3 regions of the Clostridium carnis genome follow, and region 3 is predicted to be linked to each of the others. Evidence: riboswitches for the same ligand, from Rfam matches in the RefSeq annotation. Region 3 holds a riboswitch; each other region holds the start of a gene.
What was found. A riboswitch is a leader RNA that binds a small molecule or an ion and turns the genes downstream of it on or off. The one in region 3 is predicted to bind thiamine pyrophosphate.
Positions count from the first base shown of each region.

Region 1 (8,498 bases), 190 kb from region 3:
AATGTGTTTAGTTGCAAAGTTTAGAAAAAATATAAAGAAGGTTTCAAAAATAAATAAATTTAATTATATGATTATTTTAACAACAATTGTTATAATTATGGGGGCAGTAGTAATATCATTACTTGAAAATATGAGTTTAGGAGATGCTTTGTGGTGGAGCTTTGTAACCTTTACTACAGTTGGATATGGAGATATACTATTAACAACTTCAGTTGGTAGAATTGTAGCTGTTTTATTAATGATATTTGGTATAGGGTTTATAGGAATAACAACAAGTACATTAGCAGCTTATATAATTAATGATGGTAAAATGATTCAAAAAAGTGATTTTAGAGAAGAAACTATAGAGAATATAAAATATAAGTTAGATAGATTAGACTATTTATCAGATGAAGAATTAGATGCAATGTATAAAACATTAAAAACTTTAAAAAAGGATAAAAAAACTTAAAGATAATAAAAAAGGAGAGAGGTAATAAATGAATAAAAGTTATAAGATTATGATAATAAGTATAGTTATTTTAGTAGTAATAGGAATAGGAATCTTTTCATCTTTAGATTATATAAAACCTATTAAAAATATAAGAGATGTAAAGTCAAATGAAGTTATAACAATAGGAGAAGAAGCGCTTTATAAATTTGTAAAAGAAAGTTTGATGGATGAAAATGGTGGGATTTATACAAATTTTAAGGATTCTATAAGTGAAGGAGATATTACTAAAGGACATAATGTATTATCAGAGTCTCAAGGTATGTTATTAAATTATTATTTATACAAAAATGATAGTGAAGAATTTAAAAATAATTTTAAATATATAAAAGAAAATATGATGCTTAAAAATGGATTAATAAGCTGGAGAATAGAAGGAAAAGAACCATCAGAGGTTTCGGCTACAATAGATGATTTAAGAATTTTAAAAAGCTTACTAATTGCATCAGTGCAATTTGATAGTTTTACATATAGATATAATGCAATGAAAATTTCAAATGGAATTTATAAAAAATTAATTACAGATGGAAAATTAATTGACTTTGAAGATAATTATGGAAAAAGTAAATTATCAACTTTATGTTATCAAGATTTATCAGCAATAAAACTATTATCTTCTGTTAATAAAAAATGGGATGAAGTGTATAAAAACTCTTTAAATATAATTAACGAAGGATTTATAAGCAAGGAGCTTCCTTTATATAAAAAGTATTATGATAATGAAAACAAAAGATATGATGATGAAGATAATGTAGAAACCTTATTATCTATGTTAGTTATATTAAACAAAATAGAAGCTTTAGAAGATGTTAAAGTAAGTATAGATTGGATAAAGGAAAATCTTAAATATAAAGGATATATATCAAATTCATATAATATTTCAAATAATACAGAAAGTAAAATTGAATCAACATCTATTTATGCTGTTATTGCTAAAATTGCTAAAGAAATAAATGACGAAGAGCTATATAATATGGCTATAAATAAGATGAATGTATTTCAAGTTAATAATAAAGAAAGTAAGATTTATGGTGCCTTTGGTGAAGAGTCAAGAGAGGAAGTTTATTCTTATGATAACTTAAATGCATTATTAGCACTTAGAAGTAAGTGGAATAAATAATTAAATTATAAACTTTAAGATAAATATGGTAATTGTAAAGTTTTTATTAATATAAGAGAAATGCCATTGATATCATTGACTGATGAGTCTAAAATTAAATAAAATTTATTCTTTATAAAAGTAGTGCTATATATAGTACTACTTTTATATATTTTAGTTTATAAAATTTTAAGAGTAATAATTTATAAGTAATAGGTGAAAAATAATAAAAAGCCTAATTACGGAAATTGGAGGCTCAGGTAATGAGAAATATACTAAGGATATTTAAAAGAGATTTTAAAAATGTAATTAATAATTGGGTTGCATTAGTTGTTATTTTAGGTTTAATGATGTTACCAGCGTTATATGCTTGGTTTAACATAAAAGCAGGATGGGATCCTTATTCTAATACTAAAGGGATAAAGGTTGCAATTGTTAATAAGGATTTAGGTGAAAAGTTAGAAATTGATGGAGAAATTGGGGAAAGAATAAAAAATAAAAATATAAATGTTGGAGAGGAACTAGTTAGTAAACTAAAAGAGAATGATGCGTTAGGGTGGCAGTTTGTTGATGAGCAACAAGGAATTTCTGGAGTGGAGAGAGGAAAATATTATGCAACTATAATAATTCCAGAGGATTTCACTAAAAAGACTACATCAATATTATCAAGCAATATAGAAAAGCCAGAACTTATATATAAAGTTAATCAAAAAAGCAATGCTATAGCTCCTAAAATAACAGATAAAGGAGTAAGTACTATAAAAACTCAGATAGATAGTACAATAGTTGAAACTATTGATGGTGTTATATTTAAAGTTTTTAATGAAGCTGGAGTAAGTATTGAAGAGTTAAAACCTAAATTATTAAAGATAGTTGATGGAATTATAAAATTAAATGATAGAATGCCTGAAATAGAAAATTTAGTAGATAAAGCATATACAGGTACACATGAGGCAGAAGATATAACTAAAAAAATAAATGAAAATATGCCATTAGTAGAAGAAACCTTAAATGACACTTTAAAGTTACTTTCTAATACGAAAGAAGCCTTGAAAAAGGCAAAAGAAGGTTTAACTGAAGTTACACCTATTGTGAGAGATGGATTAAATACTTTAAATACTACTTTAGATTCTATACAAGTAATATTAAATGATTTATCAAGTGTTACGGTAGATAAAAATAAAGTTATAAGTTCTTTGGATAATATTATTGTAAAGCTAACAGAACTTAAGGATAGTTTAAATTCAATGATTAAAGTTTTAGAGCCATTAGGAAAGTTAAATCCTCAAGTAGCAAAACTTACTGAGGAATTAAGAATAATAGAAGGTAAACTAGATGGAATTTCAACTTTCATAGTAGAAGTGAAAAATTCAGTTAATAATAATGGACTAGTAGATAAAAGTAAATTAGAAAATTTAAAGAATTTAATTTCAGAGGTTAATGGAATAATAGATCAAATAATAAGTAAATATGATTCTGAATATGTTCCAGAAATAAATAAGGCAATAGAAAGTCTTGGAGGTATTATTGATAATAGTATAATATTAGCTAATGAAGCAGAAACTTCAATGCCAGAAGTAAAAGATCTTATTAATAAATTAGGGTCAGGAGTTACCTTAGGTAAAGAAGAACTTTTAAAGCTAAAGGATGATATGCCACAAATAAAAAATGAAGTTTCTAATATAGCAAACAAAGTTCAAGGATTAAATAATGATGAAAAAATAGAAGAAATAGTAAAGATATTACGAAATGATTGGGAGAAAACAAGTAGCTTTTTAGGAAATCCAGTAGATGTAAAGAGAGAATAGATAATTCTGTGTAATTATCATTTTTATTATTTTAATATTACTGGAAATTTTCATTTCCAGTAATATTTTTTTATATTTAAGAAATACTAATAATGTTTCTTTTTACCTTTTTTAGTATTTCAAAAAAATCTAATAGTATGCATATAATTTATAAAAAGTACAAGCTTTTAAGCTAATTCATCTTTTAATTGATCTTCAAATATTATTGATAGCTCCGCTAGCGTAGCACCCCAATTATGTATAGGCTGAGTCCATTTTTCTAGTATCTCCATCGTTGCTAAGTAAACACACTTATTTAAAGATTCATCAGTTGGGAATATGACTCTAACTTTAGTGAATTTACGTATTTGACGATTAAAACCTTCTAAGATATTTGTAGTATAAATCATCTTTCTTATAGTTGGAGAGAAGTCAAAAAATGTTGAAAGATTACTCCAATTGTTATACCAGGAATCTATTACTATTCCATATTTATCTCCCCATCTCTCCTTTAAATTATCTAGCTGTGCTAACGCAAGTTCCTCTGTTGTAGCCTTATAAACCTCCTTCAAATCTTTCATAAATGCTTTTTTATCCTTTGAAGCTATGTATTTTATTGAATTTCTTATTTGATGAACAATACATGTTTGAATATTTACTGATGGAAATACTGTTTTTATAGCTTGTGGAAGCCCTTTTAATCCATCCATACAAGCAATTAAAATTTCTTTTACACCTCTATTTTTTAAATCATTGCAAATTCCTAACCAGAATTTAGCACCTTCAGCTTCATCAACCCATATACCTAAAATATCTTTATACCCTTCCATAGTGTATCCTAAGCATATATAGACAGCCTTGTTAACTATCTTTCCATTACTTCTAACTTTAAAGTACATAGCATCTAAATAAACTATTGGATATATTTTATCTAATGCTCTATTTTGCCATTCGGCGGCGCTAGCAAGCACTTTATCAGTTATTTTAGATACCATCGATGGTGATATAGTTATTCCATATAAGTCTTCAATTTCAGCCTGAATATCAGATGTTGACATACCTTTAGCATATAAAGATATAATCTTTTTATCTAACTCAGTACACACAGTTTCATATTTTTTTATAATTTGTGGCTCAAATTCAGCATTTCTATCACGGGGTACGTCTAAGTCGACGTCACCGAAGGAACTCCTTAAGTTCTTAGTACTATAACCATTTCTATAGTTCTTTTTTACTTCATCTAAAGTTTCAGTTCTTTCATATTTATTTCTACCTAAATGTTCTTCCATTTCTCCTTCTAATATATTTTCAAGAACATCTTTTACTAATCTTTGTATAAGTCCATTTTTCCCCATAACATCATCAATAGTCTTACACTTCTTTACCTCCTCATTGTAATCAAAGTTGGTATCAATTTTCTTTGGCATAATATTTCCTCCTAAAATTTATATAGTATATTATTCCAAAACTACCATCTGTTCATACAAAAAAACAGTAGTTAGTTTTGTTTTTACACAAAGCTAACTACTGTCCCGATGTAAAAGAAGATATACTATTTCCTATTCCTAATTATGGATCAGCAATGTCACCATTTTATTCTACATTATCATTATGGGTTGGAGCATTAATACTAGTGTCTTTATTAACTACTGATACAGAACCTTTGGAAAAAGGATTAGAATTAAAACCATATGAAAAATATTTTGGAAAGTTTTTAACATTTGCATTTATAGGAATATGCCAATCATTAATAGTTAGTATTGGAGATATTCTTATATTAGGAACATATGCAGTTAATCCAGTAGTATTTGTTTTAGTTAGTGTATTATCTAGTTTAGTATTTATAATGATTGTTTATACACTAGTATCAATATTTGGTAATGTAGGTAAAGCTATTGGGGTTATATTATTGGTAATACAAGTAGCTGGATCAGGTGGAACATTTCCTATAGAAGTAACAACACCTTTTTTCCAAAAAGTAAATCCACTTCTTCCATTTACATATGCTATTTCTGCAATGAGAGAAACAGTTGGGGGAATAGTTCCACAAGTATTAATCAAAGATATTGTATTTTTAATAAGTTATTTTATAATTGCAGTATTAATGGGGCTATTCTTAAAAGGTCCAATAAATAATGTAAGTAAAAAGTTTGTATTAAAATTAAAGGAATGTGGTTTGATAGGACATTAAATTAAAAGTATTTCTATTAAAAAATATAAATATAATTTGAAATTAATTTAACAGTAAATAACTACTGAAAAAGCAGTGGTTATTTATAATAAGTAATTTTTATTTTAAGTTTTAACTCTAATAATAAGCAGGTTTTACAATGAAATTGACAAAAGTTAGGAAAAATGTTATATTTGATTAAAAATATAGGGGAGCTTGTTTTAGTGGGCTGAGAGGAAGTAATCTAACTTCGACCCTTAAACCTGATTTGGATAATGCCAACGTAGGGATAAGACTGCTTTAGTTGCGGAGAGCCTTATATTGGCATCTTCGCATTTTATTTTAGAGGGAGATGTGTAAAAATGAAAAATTCAAGAAAAATCACATTAGCTGGAATACTAATTGCAGTAGGGGTAATATGTTCGACATTTTATATTCCAATAGGATTTACTAAGTGTTTTCCAATTCAACATATGATTAATGTTATTGCTTCTGTTTTATTAGGTCCTTTATATGCTGTAATTATGGCATTTATAACTTCATTAATTCGTCTGTTTATGGGAACAGGAACACTATTAGCATTTCCAGGTAGCATGGTAGGTGCATTTACTTGTGGTATATTATATAAGTATAGTAAGAGGCTAACCTTTGCATATATTGGTGAAGTTATTGGTACTGGAATATTAGGGGCTATTATTGCTGTTCCTATAGCGGTAGTTCTTATGGGAAGAGAAGCGGCAATTTTTGGTTTTATTGTGCCATTTATGATAAGTACATTAGTAGGTGCTGCTATTGCGGTTATTCTTATACAAGCACTTAAGAAAACAGAAGTTTTTACTCAAATGAGTATTAAAAATTAAGAGATAAATTTAGAACTTTAAATATAAATTATAAAATAACTAATGAAAGTGGAGGATAATATGAGAAAAATAGTGCTTTTAGATGGAAAGACATTAGGAAAATTAAACTTTGATCTATTAAAGGAATTTGGAGATGTTAAGTATTATGATACTACAAAGCCAGAGGAGGTTATTGAAAGAATTAAAGATGCAAATATAATTTTAACTAATAAAGTACTTTTAAATGAGAGTAATTTAAAAGAAGCTAAGAATTTAGAGTTAATTTGTGAAACAGCTACAGGGTTTAATAATATAGATGTAGTTTATGCTAAAAATAATGGTATAGCAGTTACAAATGTAGCTGGATACTCTACTAATACTGTAGCACAGCATACTTTTGCAACTGTATTAGCTTTATATGACAAGATTTCTTATTATGATAATTTTGTTAAATCAGGACAATATGCTAAATCAGGATTATTTACAGATGTAACAAAGCCTTTTTATGAGTTAGAAGGAAAAACTTGGGGTATAATTGGTCTTGGAGCTATAGGAAAAAGAGTTGCAAAGATAGCAGAAGCATTTGGTGTTAATATTATTTATTATTCAACTTCAGGAAAGAATAATAACTCTGAATATAATCAAGTTAGCTTTGATGAATTACTATGTAAATCAGATATAATATCAATACATGCACCATTAAATGATAAAACTAATGGATTAATAAATTATTCAGCTATAAGTAAAATGAAAAAATCAGCAATATTAATTAATATGGGAAGAGGTCCTATAGTTGTAGAATCTGATTTAGCAAAGGCTATAGAAAATAATGTTATTGCAGGAGCAGCTCTTGATGTTTTTGAAGTTGAACCAATGAAATCAGAGAACCCACTTATTAATATAAAAAATAAAGAAAATTTAATTCTTACTCCTCATATAGCATGGGCAAGTGTAGAAGCTAGAGAAAGATTATTTGTTGAAATATTAAAGAATATCAAAGCTTTTTACAATGGTGAAATAAGAGGAAGAGTAGAACTATAAAAAAATAAGGGGCTATATAGAAAATATTTTTGTGTAAGATAGAAACTTAAAATATACTAAAACAGGCTATTGGTAGCTTTAAGCTTACCAATAGCCTTAATTTTTTCTTAATTTAATAATAGAGTTTGTAAATTTAAATTTACTAGTTAAGTTATAAGATAAGCTATTTTAATACTCATCTTAATAAAGTAATTAATAAAAGTCTAAAAGTTTTCAAATTTATTTTTTAGAACTTTAATAACCCCATCATAAGGTACTCCTTCTATTATGTATTTAGCATGCTCTTTAACCTTATCAGGCGAATTTTCCATGGCATAACTAAAATAAGCTCTAGAAAATAAGGATATATCATTATAGTAGTCGCCGAAAGCTAATGTTTCTCCATTAGTTATTACATATTTTTCTTGAATTTTTTTTAACGAGTTTCCTTTGTTAGTATTAAGACTTGTTAAGTCCAACCAAATTTCTCCAGATAAAGACATTTGTAAGCAGTCTTCAAAACCTGGGTAAAATATATCGGTATAATCTTTGTTTATATTGTTAAATTTGCAAAAAGTAATCTTTACAATATCATCTTTAACATCTTCTATATTTTCTACCACATCATACTTATAAAAATATTTTTCCATTTCATTTATAAAATCTTTATCGGTATTATCAATATAAGCACAATTTTTACCACATAAAATCATATAAATATTATTTAGTTTTTTATATACTTCTATAACCCTTTTTAAAACATCAGGTTTTATTGAATTACAGTAGGTAATTTCATTATTTTCAACTATTGTTGCTCCATTATCTGCTAAAAAAATTAACTTATTACTTAGCTCTTCAAAATCCTCTTTTAAGGTATAGTAAGGTCTTCCAGAAGCAATAACAAATTTAATATTTTTATGAAGTATGTGTTTTAATAAGTGATTAAATTCAGATGGAAGTTTATTTTCCTTGCTAAGTAATGTTCCATCTAAATTAGTAGCAACTATTTTTATCATTTAATCAACCTTCTAACTTTTTAATTTATATATATATTTTCCAACAATGTAACATTTTATGTGTAATAGTAAACTTT
Region 1 covers NZ_BAAHYS010000001.1:2,333,053-2,341,550, forward strand. The annotation lists gene ACYQ1T_RS11345 (potassium channel family protein) at 1-451, shown strand, start outside; gene ACYQ1T_RS11350 (glycosyl hydrolase family 8) at 480-1,610, shown strand; gene ACYQ1T_RS11355 (YhgE/Pip domain-containing protein) at 1,853-3,397, shown strand; gene ACYQ1T_RS11360 (IS256 family transposase) at 3,565-4,803, opposite strand; gene ACYQ1T_RS11365 (YhgE/Pip family protein) at 4,881-5,567, shown strand; TPP riboswitch at 5,745-5,853, shown strand; gene thiW (energy coupling factor transporter S component ThiW) at 5,909-6,406, shown strand; gene ACYQ1T_RS11375 (D-2-hydroxyacid dehydrogenase) at 6,467-7,426, shown strand; gene ACYQ1T_RS11380 (HAD family hydrolase) at 7,630-8,421, opposite strand.
Region 1: another riboswitch for thiamine pyrophosphate. It lies ahead of thiW (energy coupling factor transporter S component ThiW); the one in region 3 lies ahead of thiD (bifunctional hydroxymethylpyrimidine kinase/phosphomethylpyrimidine kinase).

Region 2 (8,498 bases), 1.6 Mb from region 3:
GCTATCTTCACTATATCCTACAAATTCTCCATTTAACCAAATAAAAAATGCAGATTCAACTCCTTGAAAAGAAATATAAACTGGACTTTTATTCCAATCTGATGGTATATCAAAATATTGTACATAACTACCAACTGGATTTTCTAGCTTTGGAATTTCACCTGGATTAAGAGATTCATGTCCATCCCATGGATACATAGTATTAACATATCTTGGTATATCATATCCTTGTAGTTGTATATGTCCTGGTACTTTTATATCATCCCATGAAGAAGCATCATATTCTTCCTTATAAAAGTCAGTAACTATTAAATTTAAATTTTTTGCATAACTAAATTTCCATTTTCCATTTAAGCTTTTTTTAAAAGATGAACTACCATTTTTCATCTCCTCAATTGTTTTATAATATCTATGATCAGAATGATGTTCTAATCTATTTACTTGAAATATTTCTGGATTTTCTAACCAATTTAAATCATAATTTTTTATATTCGTCATTTACTTTCACCTCTTCTTCAATGTCAACTTTTAGGTTGTCCATTTTATAAATTCTCCACCCTTATTGTAATCGATTAATACGATTATTTTTATAATATCATAAGTAGTAAATATATCACAATAAAAAAAGCCCACATTACTGTGAGCTTTTTAAATAATCTTAGTTAAAGAATCTGTTTAATAATCCCTTGAAAGCTTGACCATGTCTTGCTTCATCTTTACACATTTCATGAACTGTGTCATGGATTGCATCTAGGTTTAATTGTTTAGCTAATGTAGCTAAATCTTTCTTTCCTTGACATGCTCCGTGTTCTGCATTTACTCTAGCTTGTAAGTTAGCCTTTGTATCTGCTACAACTACTTCTCCAATTAATTCTGCAAATTTAGCTGCATGTTCTGCTTCTTCCCATGCAATTCTCTTATATGCTTCTGCAACTTCTGGGTATCCTTCTCTATCAGCTTGTCTTGACATTGCTAAGTACATTCCAACTTCTGTACATTCTCCCATAAAGTTAGCTTGTAATCCTTCCATAACTCTTGGATCTACATCCTTAGCAACTCCTACTCTGTGTTCATCAGCCCATGCTAGTTCTCCTGATTGTTCTACGAACTTGTCAGCTCCTACTTTACAAACTGGGCACTCTGCTGGTGCTGCTTCTCCTTCAAATACATATCCACATACTGTACAAACAAATTTTTTCATCTTAAAATCCTCCCTTTTTTTATATCCTTAAATTTAATTAATTTCTTTTTAATGTTCCAGGTGTTTATTTAATTACCCTGTCTACATTTATTATTATATAATAATAATTATTAGTTGTAAACACTTTTTTAAAAATTTTTTATATATTTTTTAGGGCAAATCACTGAATTTCTTAATATGTTGTACTTATCCTTAATTGCTCTGCACATATAATTTCCTGAATAAAAAAATACTTGCCATAATGACAAGTATTTTTTACACTTAACTATTTTATTGTTTATTAGATTCTTCCATAAGGTTAAAAACTGCTTTCTTTATCTTTATAAAATCTTCACTTAATATTATATCTTCATGTCTTTCACCTTTTAGATTAACTTCTATTTCCCCTTTAATTACCGCAGGTTTTTCTGATATAACATATATTCTATCTGATAAAAATATAGCCTCTTCAATATCATGAGTTATGAAAAGTATTGTAGACTCTCTTTCTTTCATAAGATTTATAAGCCATTGCTGAAGTTTTTTTCTTGTAATTGAATCTAAAGCTCCAAAGGGTTCATCTAAAAGCATAATATCCTTAGATGTTAAATATGTTTTAAGAAAATTAGCCCTTTGCTTCATTCCACCGGAAAGTTGTGATGGATATTTATATTGAAATCCTTGAAGTCCAAAGATATCTATATATCTCTCTACTTCTTCCCTTGCTTCCTTTTTACTTTTCCCCTTAAACACAAGTGGAACTCCAACATTATCTATTACTTTTTTCCATGTCACCATCATATCCTTTTGGTACATGTAGCTTATATCTCCATTAACTCTAACTTCTCCACTATCAGCATTTATTAAATTAGTTAATATATTAAAAATTGTACTTTTACCACTACCTGATGGTCCTATTAATGATACTAACTCCCCTTTATTAACATTAATATTTATATCTTTTAATATCTCCATACTTTCAAAATGCTTTGATACATTAGTTAGTGATATTTTATTTTGGTAAGAATTCATTTGTATAAGCCTCGCTTGCTTTCATATCCTTATTAATTAATTTGTTATCTAATAAAAATTTTGTATAGTTATCCCATACACTATCTTTCATTTCTCCCCATCTTTTAGCTTCAGCCTTATATTCTTTTGCTAAGAATTTTTGACTTTCTATAGCTAAACTTTCACTTATTTCTGGAACTTTAGCTACTAATATTTTAGCGCTTTCTTCTGGGTTTTCTATAGCATAATTATATCCTTTAGAAGTTGCTTCCATAAATTTTGTAACCATTTCTTTTTTATTATTTATAGTGTCTTCTGATGCAGCAATTATTGGCGTATAGTAGTCTAAAGCTTCATCTAAATCTCTAAGCCTAATATAATTTATATCAAAACCTCTTTCTTTTGCCTCAATATTAGTCCATCCTTCAAATACCCATTCCATATCTATATTATTTTTAGTAGCAATAAAGAAATCCTCTGTTCCTACATCTACCATCTTTAGCTTAGAAAAATCTACTCCATTTTTATCCATTACAGCTTTTAATATAGCTTGCTCTGATGGACCCCCCCATCCACCATATGTTTTTCCTTCAAAGTCTTTAACTGTAGCTATTCCCTTTTCCTTTGGAGATGCAAAGCCTGATGTATTATGTTGTATTACTGTTGCTATTGCCTTTACAGGTAATGGATTATCTGATGTTTTTGCAAAGGTTAAATCTTCTTGATAACTTATAGCAAAATCACCTTGATTAGCTGCTAATAATTGAAGTGATGATCCTTCTTGAGGTTGAATTATTTCAACATCTAATCCTAAATCCTTATAATATCCTTTCTCTTGTGCAACATATAGTCCTGTATGATTTGTATTAGGTGTCCAATCTAATATTACCTTAACTTTTTGAAGAGCTCCTTCTTCCTTTTTATCCTTCTTATTACCACAACCTGTTAACATCATTAATGATGCTAATGCTATTGAAACCATTGAAATTAGTTTTTTCTTTTTCATTTTATTTCACCTCTAAAGCTTATTTATTTTTTTGTATTTTTATTATTCCAAGGCGTAAATGCCTTTTCTATTAACCCAACTATAAAGAATATTGACATACTCATTATTACAATAACAACTATTGCTGCAAACATTTTATCTAATGCATATGCACTTCTTGCTCGAGTCATATAAACTCCAAGTCCTTTTTCTCCCCCAAGCCATTCTCCTATTACAGCACCCATAATACTGTAAGTTGCAGCAATTCTCATACCTGAAAAAAAGTTTATCATCCCATAAGGTAGCTTTAAATGAATAAATCTCTTTACCTTAGATGCCCCCATTAACTTAAAATGATTTATTAAATCTTTATCTACACCCTCTAACCCATCTGAAATACTTATTACTATTGGGAAAAAACAAACTAATATAACAACTAACACTTTAGGTAAAGTCCCAAATCCAAACCAAATAATAAATAATGGTGCTAATGCTACTATTGGTACTGTTTGTGAAATTACAAGCACTGGATATACTGCCTTTTTAATTATTGGAACCATGTCCATAATTATTGCTAAAATAAGAGCTGCAATTATAGCTATTAAAAATCCAACTACTCCCTCATATAATGTAATTAAAATATGAGGAGTCATAATTTTAAAGTCTTTAACTAAAGTCTTTGCCACATCACTTGGTGCTGGCATTATATATTTTTCAATTCCACCAAAGGAAACTATACCTTCCCATAGTATTAATAAAATTAACACAAAAATTATTGGTGCAACTTTATTCCCTATACTTTTTAATTTTTTCATCCATTGTCACGCCTTCTCTTTTATAGTCTATCTTAACCATTGATGCCACTCTTGAAGCGCCCTCTTCTATACATATATCTTGAGCCCTTTTAACTATTTCTAAAAGAAAATCTAATTCCCCCTCCATAGTTGTTTCCATAGGACCTACTTCATACTTTACTCCTGTTGATTTTATGTACTCAATTACTTTATCAACCACTGGATAAACTCTTTCTTCTGATACTCTTGGTATAACCTGCAAACTAACATTACATACTGTCATTCTTAATTCCCTCCATTTTTTAATTTATATAATAAAAAGCACAGTACTTCTAACTTGAAATACTGTGCTTGTAGACTTTCTTCTGAATATTATAGTAATATAACAAATTATCTCCCTACGTTGGCATTATCCAAATCAGGTAATGGGTCGAAATTAATTTAATTTCCTCTCAGGTAGTTAACTACCTCCCCAGATGCATTATAAAATTGTAATCTTATTCATATATATATTAACTCTATAAAGTAAAGTTGTCAAACTATTATTTGATATTAATTATTAATTAACATTTACCCCAACATCAATAACCTTTTGTAATTTTCTTCTATTATAAATTCAAGACTTTTTTCACTTATATTTTTTATTTTTGCTATTTTACAAACTACATCCTTAATTATACTTGGGTAACCATATTCCCCCTTTACCCATTCTAATGCTGTAGGTCCATCTGTTTCTACTAATAATTTATTTAAAGGTATTTTATTTAATATCTCTTCTGTAGTATTTGAATATCCAATATCAACACTAATAGTAAAATAACATCCAAGACTTATTAATTTATTTAATATTTTAATATCTCCACTATACCAATGAATAATAACCTTATTATAATTGTAATTGATTAAAGCATTATATACTTCCTCTTCTGCTCCCTTAGTATGGAGAGTTATAACTTTATTTCTTTTAATGCTTTCCTTTAATATAAACTTAAATACTTCTCTTTGCTTTTTATAAGTACTTTTATCTTCTATCCAAAAGAAATCTAAACCTATTTCACCTATTAGTTTGCTTTCTTCTATATAAGGAATTAATTTGCTTAAATTGCCATTAAATTCACTTGCTTTCCACGGATGTATTCCAAAGGTTGGAATTATATATTTGCTTTTTTTAGCATAGATTTTATTTTTCTCATAGCTTTCTATATCCATGCTATTAGCCAATGTAAGTATTTTATTTTTATTTATATCCTCTATAGCTTTTTCTATATTTTCATTAAAAAAATCTAAATGTGTATGGCTATCAATATACATATTTTAATTTGCCTTTCTAATTTTTTTATTCTTTAGGATATCACTTATATTTCTTAATATGTTGTACTTATCCGCAATTAGTCTGTAAATATAGTTTCCTAATAAAAATCCACCAGCTTAGCTGGTGGTATTTCCTAAGCCCTATAAGGGCCTCTTACCTGCATTGCGCCTTAAGGCGCTTAAATTGGTTCGCCAGCCGCATACTATGTTACTTGCTACCCTTAAAAGGGTCCATATATTCTTTCATACTTATTTGATCTGAAATCATATCTTCTTTTTCTTGATTTCTTATATATTCTTCAATTGCCTTTCTATTTCTTCCTACTGTATCCACATAAAATCCACGACACCAAAAATGTCTATTTCCATACTTATACTTCAAGTTTGCAAATCTTTCAAAAATCATAAGACTACTTTTTCCTTTTAAAAATCCTACAAAGCCTGATACACTCATCTTTGGTGGTATCTCAACCAACATATGTATATGATCAACGCATACATGCGCCTCGATTATAGTTACACCTTTCCACTCACATAACTGTCTTAATATTTTACCTATTTCTTTTTTCTTTTCTCCATATAGCTCTTTCCTCCTATACTTAGGCGCGAATACTATATGATATTTACAATTCCATTTTGTATGTGATAAACTATTACTATCCATTACGGATGCCTCCTTTGGTTATTAAATTTGGCTGTCGAACCTAGTTTAATTATACCAAAGGAGGTTTTTATTTCCTACTGACCGCTAAAGCTTTTCGGAACTCACCTGCATAGCAGGTGGTTTTCATTAAACAAAAAAAATAGACCCGCCTTGGCGAGTCTTTATATATCTTAGTTGAAGAATCTGTTTAATAATCCTTTGAAAGCTTGTCCATGTCTAGCTTCATCTTTACACATTTCATGAACTGTGTCATGGATTGCATCTAAGTTTAATTGTTTAGCTAATGTAGCTAAATCTTTCTTTCCTTGACATGCTCCGTGTTCTGCATCTACTCTAGCTTGTAAGTTAGCCTTTGTATCTGCTACAACTACTTCTCCAATTAATTCTGCAAATTTAGCTGCATGTTCTGCTTCTTCCCATGCAATTCTCTTATATGCTTCTGCAACTTCTGGGTATCCTTCTCTATCAGCTTGTCTTGACATTGCTAAGTACATTCCAACTTCTGTACATTCTCCCATAAAGTTAGCTTGTAATCCTTCCATAACTCTTGGATCTACATCCTTAGCAACTCCTACTCTGTGTTCATCAGCCCAAGCTAATTCTCCTGATTGTTCTACGAACTTGTCAGCTCCTACTTTACAAACTGGGCACTCTGCTGGTGCTGCTTCTCCTTCAAATACATATCCACATACTGTACAAACAAATTTTTTCATCTTAAAATCCTCCTAAAATCCACATTTTATTTCATTTTAACTATTTACTATTTAATATTTTTTTCTTTCGTATCCTTGTTACATGACTTATTATATAATAATAATTATTAGTTGTAAATAGTTTTTTGAAACTTTTTTAGAAAATTTTACTAACTTTTTGACATAATCTATAAATTTTCCCTATATTACTTCTTTTCCAAATGGCATTAACGATAACTTAGCTAATTTTATAGATTGCTTTGCAAATGGAATTCCTATTATTGTTAAGCATAATAAAACTGCACTAACTAAATTTATTAAACATAATTCTAATCCACCAAAAATAATCCATAATATATTCATTATTATGTGGTTAATTTTTTTAACTCTATTAACTCTTCATCATTATTTAATTCATCTTTTTTATTTATTGTATATAATAATTTTTTACAAACTTTATAGCTTATTGAAATAATAATATTAAATACTATTATACAAGTTAATGTATATTCTACTTGTGACATACCTCTAAATATAGGTATTGGTGGTTGTATTAAATAACAATAGTTAGCTCCAAGATATATGTTTATAAAAAATACTATACTATGATATATAGTTGTAAATATTAAAATTCTCTTTAAACTTTTAGCTGTATATTTAAAATTTTCTATTACTAAAACATAAGCTATAGCCCATAATAAAAATACATGTCCTACAAAATAAGAAATTTGAGTATAATGTGGAAACCTAAATGGATCAACCCCTGGCAATATTAGTGCAAAAATTGCTCCAAATGATCCCCAATACACTCCTAAAGTTTTTAATGCTTTATTATTTATTAAAAGTCCTATAGCTAATGCTATAATAGCCAGTCTACAATTATATAGTGGTAATCCTTGAGTTAAGGTATTATATCCTGAAAAAATATACCATAAATATAAAATAGCTTGTTGCATTATCATAACTATAATAATAGTATTTTTAACTTTTCTAGAAATACTATTATCTTCTCTAATTCTTTTCCTATTTGCTATAATAAAAAAACATCCCATAAAAGTTATTATTAAAATTAATATATGCACGTAGCCAAAAGTATCAAATCCACGTGAATTTGGTTGGCTTGTAAAGATAGCCCTAAGCAAATTCATATTTTCTCCCCCTAAATACTGTTAATTTTTTATTAATATTTTTATTATTATATTACTTAACAATACCTAACTTATCAACTTAATTAATTCTTAATTATTTCTAAAGTTATACTTTATAAACTAAAACCTCTCTAAAATTATAGAGAGGAGTACATATTATTTTTCTCTATTAGTTATTTTTGTAATTGAACTAAAGCACAATTTTGTATTACATTAATTGATTTTTCTTTACAATAATTTAATATTTCTTCACTTTCAGCCCCTGGTTGAATTAAAATATTTTCTATTCCAAATAAATTTGCCTCTTTAATATATTCTAAACCTAATGATGGATTTATACATAAATCAATAGCTTCTATCTTATATGGAATTTCCTTTAAAGATCTATATATATTTTTTCCACCTTTAGGATGTACACCTGAAACATTATATCCACAACACTCAAATCTTTTTAAGATTCTATATGCATATTTAGTTTCATTACCTACATCTCCTATAACAACCCAATTTTTTAATTTAATCATTTCTTTTATATCCATTTTAAATCCTCCTATTTTTAGATAACTATATATTATTTAAGCTAACTATACAGTGTTCTATTATCTCTATATTAATATAAAAAATACTATATATATTTATTATTTTATCATAAATTTAAAATAGAGTTATAAAAAAACAAGCTAAACTTACGCTTAGCTTGTGATTTTTACATT
Region 2 covers NZ_BAAHYS010000001.1:530,744-539,241, forward strand. The annotation lists gene lacZ (beta-galactosidase, LacZ type) at 1-498, opposite strand, end outside; gene ACYQ1T_RS02630 (NADH peroxidase) at 659-1,201, opposite strand; gene ACYQ1T_RS02635 (ABC transporter ATP-binding protein) at 1,472-2,212, opposite strand; gene ACYQ1T_RS02640 (ABC transporter substrate-binding protein) at 2,193-3,197, opposite strand; gene ACYQ1T_RS02645 (ABC transporter permease) at 3,221-3,991, opposite strand; gene ACYQ1T_RS02650 (thiamine-binding protein) at 3,963-4,253, opposite strand; TPP riboswitch at 4,349-4,455, opposite strand; gene ACYQ1T_RS02655 (TatD family hydrolase) at 4,541-5,281, opposite strand; gene tnpA (IS200/IS605 family transposase) at 5,490-5,945, opposite strand; gene ACYQ1T_RS02665 (NADH peroxidase) at 6,116-6,658, opposite strand; partial or broken gene ACYQ1T_RS02670 (YccF domain-containing protein) at 6,839-7,003, opposite strand; gene ACYQ1T_RS02675 (TMEM164-related integral membrane acyltransferase) at 7,003-7,785, opposite strand; gene ACYQ1T_RS02680 (CoA-binding protein) at 7,959-8,324, opposite strand.
Region 2: another riboswitch for thiamine pyrophosphate. It lies ahead of ACYQ1T_RS02650 (thiamine-binding protein); the one in region 3 lies ahead of thiD (bifunctional hydroxymethylpyrimidine kinase/phosphomethylpyrimidine kinase).

Region 3 (8,498 bases):
CATTAATAATATATTATCTATTGCTCTAGCAGCTATTTCTATATTATGCCCACTTGGACCTGCTGGATAATGTGTAGTATAACCACCTATTTTTTGATTTACAGTTTTTAATGCATCTGTTTTTATTTTAGGCTCTACAACTTGTAACTCAGAATTAATTGTTGATATTTCTTCACTTTTTGAGTTGCCTAAAATACCCTTAATGTCCTTTGCTACTTGTTCTTTATTTAAACTTAAACCATTTGCTCCATCATATACAGCTATACTCCCACCATCTACACTTATAGAAGCATTTTTAGCTGCTACATCTACATTAGATGCTATATTATCTATAAATCCATTTATTTTATCATCACTATAAAGAAGAGAGATTTCATATTGCTTTTTTTCTGCTTTTTTTATCAATGATAGTTTTTCAAAAAATGTTTTATCTTTTCCATAGTCCATTATTTCCTTTTTTAAACCCTCTAAATCTATGCTTGTCTCAAAATCTTTATACGTAGCCGCAAAATTATTTTCTCCAATTTTAACATTAAGTTTTTTATTACTTATATTAGTCATCATTGTTTCAATAGCATTGCTAAGCTCGTCCTTATTTTTTCCACTTACATCTTCATCTAAAATATAAACTGATGGATATACTTTTTCTGCATAGCTTTTAACTAACTTAATACTCGTAAAACTCCACCATCCAATAAAGGTTACTAAAATCACAACTACTGGGATTATTATCTTAAGATACTTTTTATTAAATCTTATGTTTTTTTCATTAAATTTTATTTTTTCTACTTCCCCTTCTAATCCTCTATTATCACTCACTTTTTTAACTCCTTTATTTAATTTATTTTCTTTTCTAATATATTTTAGTTTTAAAAGGTTTATGCTAAATAATAAACTATTTTACATATTATAAAATATATTCCTTTTTCTTTTATAAATCAATAGTAGTTTTTACTAATTCATCTACTACATTAGTAAAAACCGTGCACCTTTTAAACTGTACACGGTTTATCATTTGTTTTATTTATTATATCATATAGAGGATTATTTTTCCATATTATCAAGTGCTATTTTACGCAATTTATCCACATTTCACATTCTTTTTTTATATTTTCACTTTTTAATATAGCCGATACTACTGCATATCCATCTATATTAACTTTTTTAATATTATCAATGTTGTTAAGAGTTAATCCTCCTATTGCAACTATAGGAATTGAAACTTTATCTTTAATTTCTTTTAATGTTTCTATTGATACATGTTTTGCATCCAATTTAGTGTTAGTTCCAAACATAGCACCAACCCCTATATAATCAGCCCCATCTTCCTTAGCCTTTTTAGCTTCATCTACATTTCTTGCTGATACTCCAAGTATTTTATTACTTCCTATTAATTTTCTAACATAGCTTCCTGGTATATCACTTTGTCCAACATGAACTCCATCAGCATCACATAATAATGCTATATCTACTCTATCGTTAATTATAAATTTAACATTATATTTTTTAGTTAATTCTCTAAGTTTTATAGCTTTTTCTAAAAATTCTTTTCCACTCTTCTCCTTCTCCCTTAGCTGAAGCATAGTTACTCCACCTTTTAATGCTTCTTCTATAGAGTAATAAAAATCTCGATCCTTTAATATTTCTGAATCTGTAACTAGATATAACTTTAAACTCTCCATTCTCTATCTCCTATTTTATTGCTTAATTTACATTACTTATCTTCATTAATCTTTTAATTGGAATTAGTGCAACAACGGCTGTTGTTATTATCCCTTCTACTCCCGCACTTGTAAAATTATATATAAATGAATATATCCATGGGTTCATTCCAACTGGTGCATACTGTGCAAAAAAGATTACTCCTGATATTATTGAAAATAATACACTTAACATAGATGCAAAAAAACATCCTGATATTATCTTTCCTTTACTATCTGTACCAAAAATATCTGATACTCCTAAAGCCATAGAACCTAATATATAATCTAATAAAAATTGAACTGGATGCACTATCATTGCTCCATTTAATAATTTAAATAATCCAAATATTAATCCTCCTGTAACTCCTGCAGTCCTTCCAAATAATATCCCAATTAACATAATTGGTAATGTAGAAAATAAGGTTATGCCTCCACCTTGAGGATATTTTATAAATTGAATTAAATATAATATATAAGCTATTGCACTAAACATAGCTGTAATTACCATTGTTTTTGTTGATAATCTATTTCTCTTTAAATCAATAAAATATAATAAAATTATTAAAACTGATATAATTCCTACTAAAATAACCATCTTATTCTTCTGTCCTTTCCTGATATGCCATATTCCAAAATTCCATTTCATATTTACTTGCTTTAATAAAAATATCTCTTAATTTTTCTTTTTCATAATCTTCAATATTACTGCATAATTCATTAATATAATCTATCCAGTTATTTGTAAATTCATCAAACTCTTTAGAACCATAAACTTCAATCCAATCCTTATAAAAATTATCTTCTAGATTTTCTAAATATTGTTCTTTCAACTTATTTCCTATATAGTTATAACTCCATGTACAAGGCATAACAGCTATAGCTATTTCCTTAATATCTCCTGTCAAAGCTATTCCTTGCATATAGCTTGTATAACTTGATGTAACTAAATTATATTCACACTTTTCTGCTTCTATAGGCTTTACTCCAAAGCCCTCTAAATATTTAATATGAACTGCTGTTTCATCTTCCATAGTACCTTTTATTGAATCATAATAGAACTTCATTTCCTTCATAGTTCTAGATTTAACTACTCCTATACAAAAAACTTTTGCATATTCTTTTAAATATAAATAATCTTGTATAAGATAATATTTAAACTTATCTTTATTTAATATACCCTTTCCTATTTCTTCTACAAATGGGTGATTTAAATATCCTTCCCATATTTCTTCTACTTCCTCAAATAAATAATCTGTAAACTTCATATTACTTAATCCTTCCTTGTTCTCTAATTTTTTCTGCAGTTAAAAAATATATATTATTCATTAAATTAACCTTAAAGTCTCCTATGCCTTTACTAATTTCACTTGCTAACTCCCCACTTAAGGACATTGTTAAAACTCCCATTGCTGCACATTCTAATTTATCATAGCCTGTACCTAAGTAACTTCCTATCAAACTTCCAGTCATACAGCCTGTCCCTGTTATGCTTTTAAGCTTTTCAGATCCATTAAGTACTTTAATTACTTTTTCTCCATTACTTATAAAATCTACTTTTCCTGTGGCAACAACTACAGAATCTAACTTTTTAGATATCTTTTTAATTATTTCTGATATATCTTCTCCATCATCAAAAGAATCAACACCTTTTCCTCTTACATCAAACCCACTAATATACTTTATTTCAGCTATATTTCCTTTAATAACATCAAATTTTACCTCATTTAATAATCTATTAGTAAAATCTGCTCTTGTTTTTGTAGCAAAAACTCCTACTGGATCTAATATAACTGGCTTATTATATTTATTTGCAGCTTTACCTGCTTTAACAAATAATTCTAATCTATTTGAATTCATTGTTCCTATGTTTATAACAACAGCACTTGCTATACTAACTATTTCATCTACTTCCTCATAAGAATAGCTCATTAATGGACTAGCTCCTAATGCTAAAGTTATATTTGCACAATCATTTATAGTAACTTCATTTGTGTAATGTAATACTAATGGGTTTAATTCTTTTACCTTATTAATTAATTTATACATACTCTCTACCCCCAAGCTGTTTTTCATATTTTCTATATCATAGTTTTATTTATCTATCCTATAAAAATGATGTACTGGCCCAACACCCTTTCCTATATCAAAACTATTTCTAATAGCTTCTGTTATATACTCTTTACTTAATTCAACAGCCCTTTCAATATCATATCCTAAAGCTAAATGTGATGTTATAGCTGAAGAAAGCGTACAACCTGTACCATGAGTATTTTTTCTATCTAGCCTTTCTTGCTTGTACACTTTAAATACATCTTGTCCTATAAGTAAATCTACAGCATCACCTTCTAAATGTCCGCCCTTCATTAAAACATATTTAGGTCCAAGTTTTAAAAGTTCTAATCCAGCTTCTCTCATATCATCTATAGTATTTATTTTTATTCCTGTTATTTCTTCAGCCTCTAATGTATTAGGTGTAATTATATAGGCCATTGGAATTAAATATTTTACTAAATTTGCCTTTGCCTCTGGTTGTAAAAGTGAATAACCACTTTTAGAAATCATAACTGGATCTATAACTAAATTTTTAGGATTATATTTTTTTAATGTATCTACTATTTCTAATATTATTTCTGGACTTGATACCATTCCTATCTTCACTGCTAATGGTTCTATATCATCAAAAACAACTTCTATTTGTTTTCTTATAATTTCTTTGCTTAAATTCTCTACCATAAAAACACCTTGAGTATTTTGTGCTGTTATTGCAGTTATAACACTCATGCCATAAGTTCCTATTGCACTAAAAGTTTTTAAATCAGCTTGTACTCCTGCTCCTCCTGAAGAATCTGATCCTGCTATTGTTAATGTCGGTATCTTGTAATTACTCATCCTTAAACTTCCTCTCATTATTTTTATAAAAAAAACAGCTATATTCTAATCTAGAATATAGCTGTATAGTTCACATATATAAATACAAAATTATATTTAAAAGCTTTCCTACGCTGGCATTATCCAGATCAGGTAAAAGGGTTAATATTAAATATTTCTCAGCCATTTGGCACCCCTAGCAAATTATTCATTTTTAATACACTTTTATTATATACTTATAAATTTCTATGTCAATACTATCCATTTATATAAATAATATTTTTAATTAATGATATAATTATATACAGTAACATTATAATTTTTATAGAAAGGAGTGATTTTTATGAATCTAAAAGATAAAAATTTGCATATGATACCACTTTGTATTACATCGCTAATATTAACATTTGTTGTATCTAATAAAGTAAAACCTTTCCTTATAGTTGCTTCAATCGCCTTTATTATTGCAACTATTTCAATACTTTTAGAAAATAAGAAAAATAATAATTCTATAAAAAAATAAAATTTCGCCTTTAATATAAAAAAGGTCTAATTTTAATGTTATTTATTATTAGATCTTTTTATCCATAGATACTTATTTTTAAGAAAGCTTATATAAATAATAGAAAGTAAAATTCTCCATCCCCTCATAGAGTTACCACACTCAAATTTTATTATTTCATTTTCTAAAATATCAAAGTCTATTTTATTACTCCTACACCAATCTATTTTTAGGTATATACTGTGATTCCCTGTCCCAATATTTATATTTTTTATTAATAATTTTTAATATTATTTTTCCCTCATAATTATCTGTTATTATTAAATATATAAATTTAAATTGGGAGGTAAACAATTGTGAAAGGTAAATTTATAAACATAAGTATATTTGTATTAAGTGTTCTTTGCTTAGTAATATCCCTTAAAACATTCTGGAATATGGGTATTTATGTTGATGAATTCAATACATCACCTGACATAGTATTAGGCGGTAATTTTTGGCTTTATATGAATTGGCTTAAATTAGTATGTTCTGCCCTTATATGTATTTTATCTTGTATAAATTTATTTCATAAAAAGAAGTAAATAATAAATACTCCTATTAAATTATTATTAAGATACTCAAATATAAATATTAAAGTTAATTTTAATAACTTGAGTAAGTTTCTTATTGTAAAATGATGTCCACATCTGGACATCATTTTACTTATTTAAGTTTAAACCTTATTTTACCTTAATATGATTATTTTATATTTCTACCTATAAGAATAAATCTATGCTCTAAACTTTCTATAAACTTATTATGTTCTAATTCCTTTTGTAATTCACATAATGTTTCAGTGATAATAAAAATTCTCCTCCACCAGTTCCCATATCAAGTAATTCATAATTATCCTTCAAATAATTTTTATAATCCCAAGGTAAATTTTCATCTTCCCATCTACCATTTAAATAAGAAAAATCCCATCCCTTAAAACTCATCTCTTCATCATTTTTCCAAATCTGCTTTAATTTATTATAATCCATAACCTTATTCCCCTTTGCTTATTATTTTTTATAATAAAATTAGTGCAGTTTTCTGATAGTAAATTAATTAATCTCGATACAATCTACCATCAGATTATATAAAACTGCACCGAGTAATTAATTCGCTTTAACATCATTAAGATTTCACCTACTTTCCTATATGTTTTAAATTATATCATCTATTTTTTAATTGATTTAAAATATAATCTATCTTTTTATTCATTTCATTATTTTTATTAATAAAATTCCTTAATTTACTTATACACTTATATATAGTTATAAGAATTAAGGCTAGTAAAAGAAAATTAATTACTGTTGACATAATTGCAAAATAATTAAATTCCAAAATATACTCCCCCTTATCTATATCACAATACCTATTTATTCTATAATTTTACCATAATAAACCATATATTATAATAAGTAATTTTTTGAATTTATCTATAATTTAATAATTATATCTTTAAATCTTCATTTAAAAAACAGCTTTCCAATGTAATATTTTTCTAAAAATGGTATAATAAATATATATTATTCAAATTTAAGGAGGGAAGCAATATGAAGCAATATGAATATAAAATTGAACAAATTTATATAGAATTTAAAAGTATATTAAGGGCTGATAAAAACAAATACAATAAAGATATTACAGAAAAATTAAACATTCTTGGAAAAGAAGGTTGGGAATTATCTGGAGTAGATGGAACGTGGTTTTATTTTAAAAGAGAAATCAATTAATATAAATTAGAAACATACTTTCTTTATATTTCTAATATGTGTAGAAGGGACAGTAGATAGATTTGTGTAATAACAATTCTCTCTACTGTCCCATTTATAGAAATAACTTCTCCTACTCCTTATTTCATATAATTAATTATTAACTCATAGCATCTCTCTTTTGTAGTCTCTCCAAGAATCACTACATAAACTAAAGGTTCAATTGTGCCACCTTTTACTTTATTATACTATTCAAATTTATTTATTAAACTTCTCTAAATTCTTGATTTTAAAATCAAAAAGTCTTCCACAATTTAAACATACTTCCGCCAATACAGGTGATTCCTTTGAAAACAAAAATCTAGATGAATTTGCTTTAAATGTCAAACCATATAGTGAAGTTAATTCTCCACTTTCAACCTTCCTACTACCACAAAATGGACATTCCATAGTATCTCCCCTTTTCTCATAAATTCTTAAATCATAGTCAGCTTTACATATTGTTCATTGAATTGATTATTAATATTAAAAAATAAATTTACTTTAAAGTGATGTAATTTCCTATTAAATTTCATTTAGAGATTTTTTGTTTATTCTTAATATAAAATTGTTTTAAACTTCTACCTTTAATTAAATTATAAATTTATTATTTCCTTTATAGCAACAACTACCCCATTATCTTCATTACTTTTTGCTATAAATCTTGATACCTTTTTTAAATCTTCATGTGCATTTTCCATTGCATAACTATGGTATGCACTTTCCATCATTTCCAAATCATTTAAATAATCTCCAAAAACCATTGTTTCTTCATGCTTTATATTTAATAGTTCTTGAACTTTATTTATTGCTACACCTTTATTAACACCTTTAGCTGTTATATCAAGCCATATTTCTCCTGAAACAGTTACTTGAAGAGCTTGTCTGTATTTTTCAAAATATTTATTACTATTACTTTCTGATCCTGAAAAATCACATATAGTTACTTTTAATATATTGTCTTCTACCTTAGTTAAATCTTCAACTATTTCGTATCTCTCATAATATTTTTCTGTTTCTTTAATAAGCCTTGCATCTTTTTGCTCAATATATGCTGATTTTTTACCACATAAAATTACATATGAATTTTCTATTTTTCTACCTATTTCAATAAGCTCTAGAGCTATTTCTTTTTCCAAATCATTTACTAATATTTCCTTGCCCTTATAAACTACAAATGTACCATTTTCTGCTATAAACATTACATGGTCTTTTATGCTATTAAATCTTTTTAAAAGATTATAATATTGTCTTCCACTTGCAGCTGCAAAAATAATATCTTTTTCCTTTAGTTTATCAAAAATCTCAAAAAACTCTGGATTTATCTCATCATTTTTATTTAAAAGTGTTCCATCCATATCTGATGCTATAAATTTTATCATATTTTATCTCCAATCACATTCCTATTTTTAGTAGTACTGTACTTCCTTTGTATAACTTTTCTTAATTAATATTTTACCTTAATCCCGTATTTTTTCAAACTTTCTATTGTAGCACTATCTGGCTCTAAATCCGTAATTATATAGTCTATATCCTCTAAACTTGAAAATTTATATGAACCATCTATATAAAATTTTTCATTTGTCATAACTAAATAATTATTTTTGCTACTTTTTATAATTTGCCTTTTAACCCCAGCCTCAT
Region 3 covers NZ_BAAHYS010000001.1:2,145,853-2,154,350, reverse strand. The annotation lists gene ACYQ1T_RS10390 (VanW family protein) at 1-819, opposite strand, end outside; gene thiE (thiamine phosphate synthase) at 1,068-1,682, opposite strand; gene thiT (energy-coupled thiamine transporter ThiT) at 1,705-2,298, opposite strand; gene tenA (thiaminase II) at 2,300-2,968, opposite strand; gene thiM (hydroxyethylthiazole kinase) at 2,970-3,749, opposite strand; gene thiD (bifunctional hydroxymethylpyrimidine kinase/phosphomethylpyrimidine kinase) at 3,795-4,592, opposite strand; TPP riboswitch at 4,681-4,779, opposite strand; gene ACYQ1T_RS10360 (hypothetical protein) at 4,915-5,094, shown strand; gene ACYQ1T_RS10355 (hypothetical protein) at 5,430-5,657, shown strand; gene ACYQ1T_RS10350 (hypothetical protein) at 5,880-6,098, opposite strand; gene ACYQ1T_RS10345 (hypothetical protein) at 6,274-6,444, opposite strand; gene ACYQ1T_RS10340 (hypothetical protein) at 6,657-6,836, shown strand; gene ACYQ1T_RS10335 (hypothetical protein) at 7,074-7,265, opposite strand; gene ACYQ1T_RS10330 (HAD family hydrolase) at 7,451-8,236, opposite strand; gene ACYQ1T_RS10325 (DeoR/GlpR family DNA-binding transcription regulator) at 8,302-8,498, opposite strand, start outside.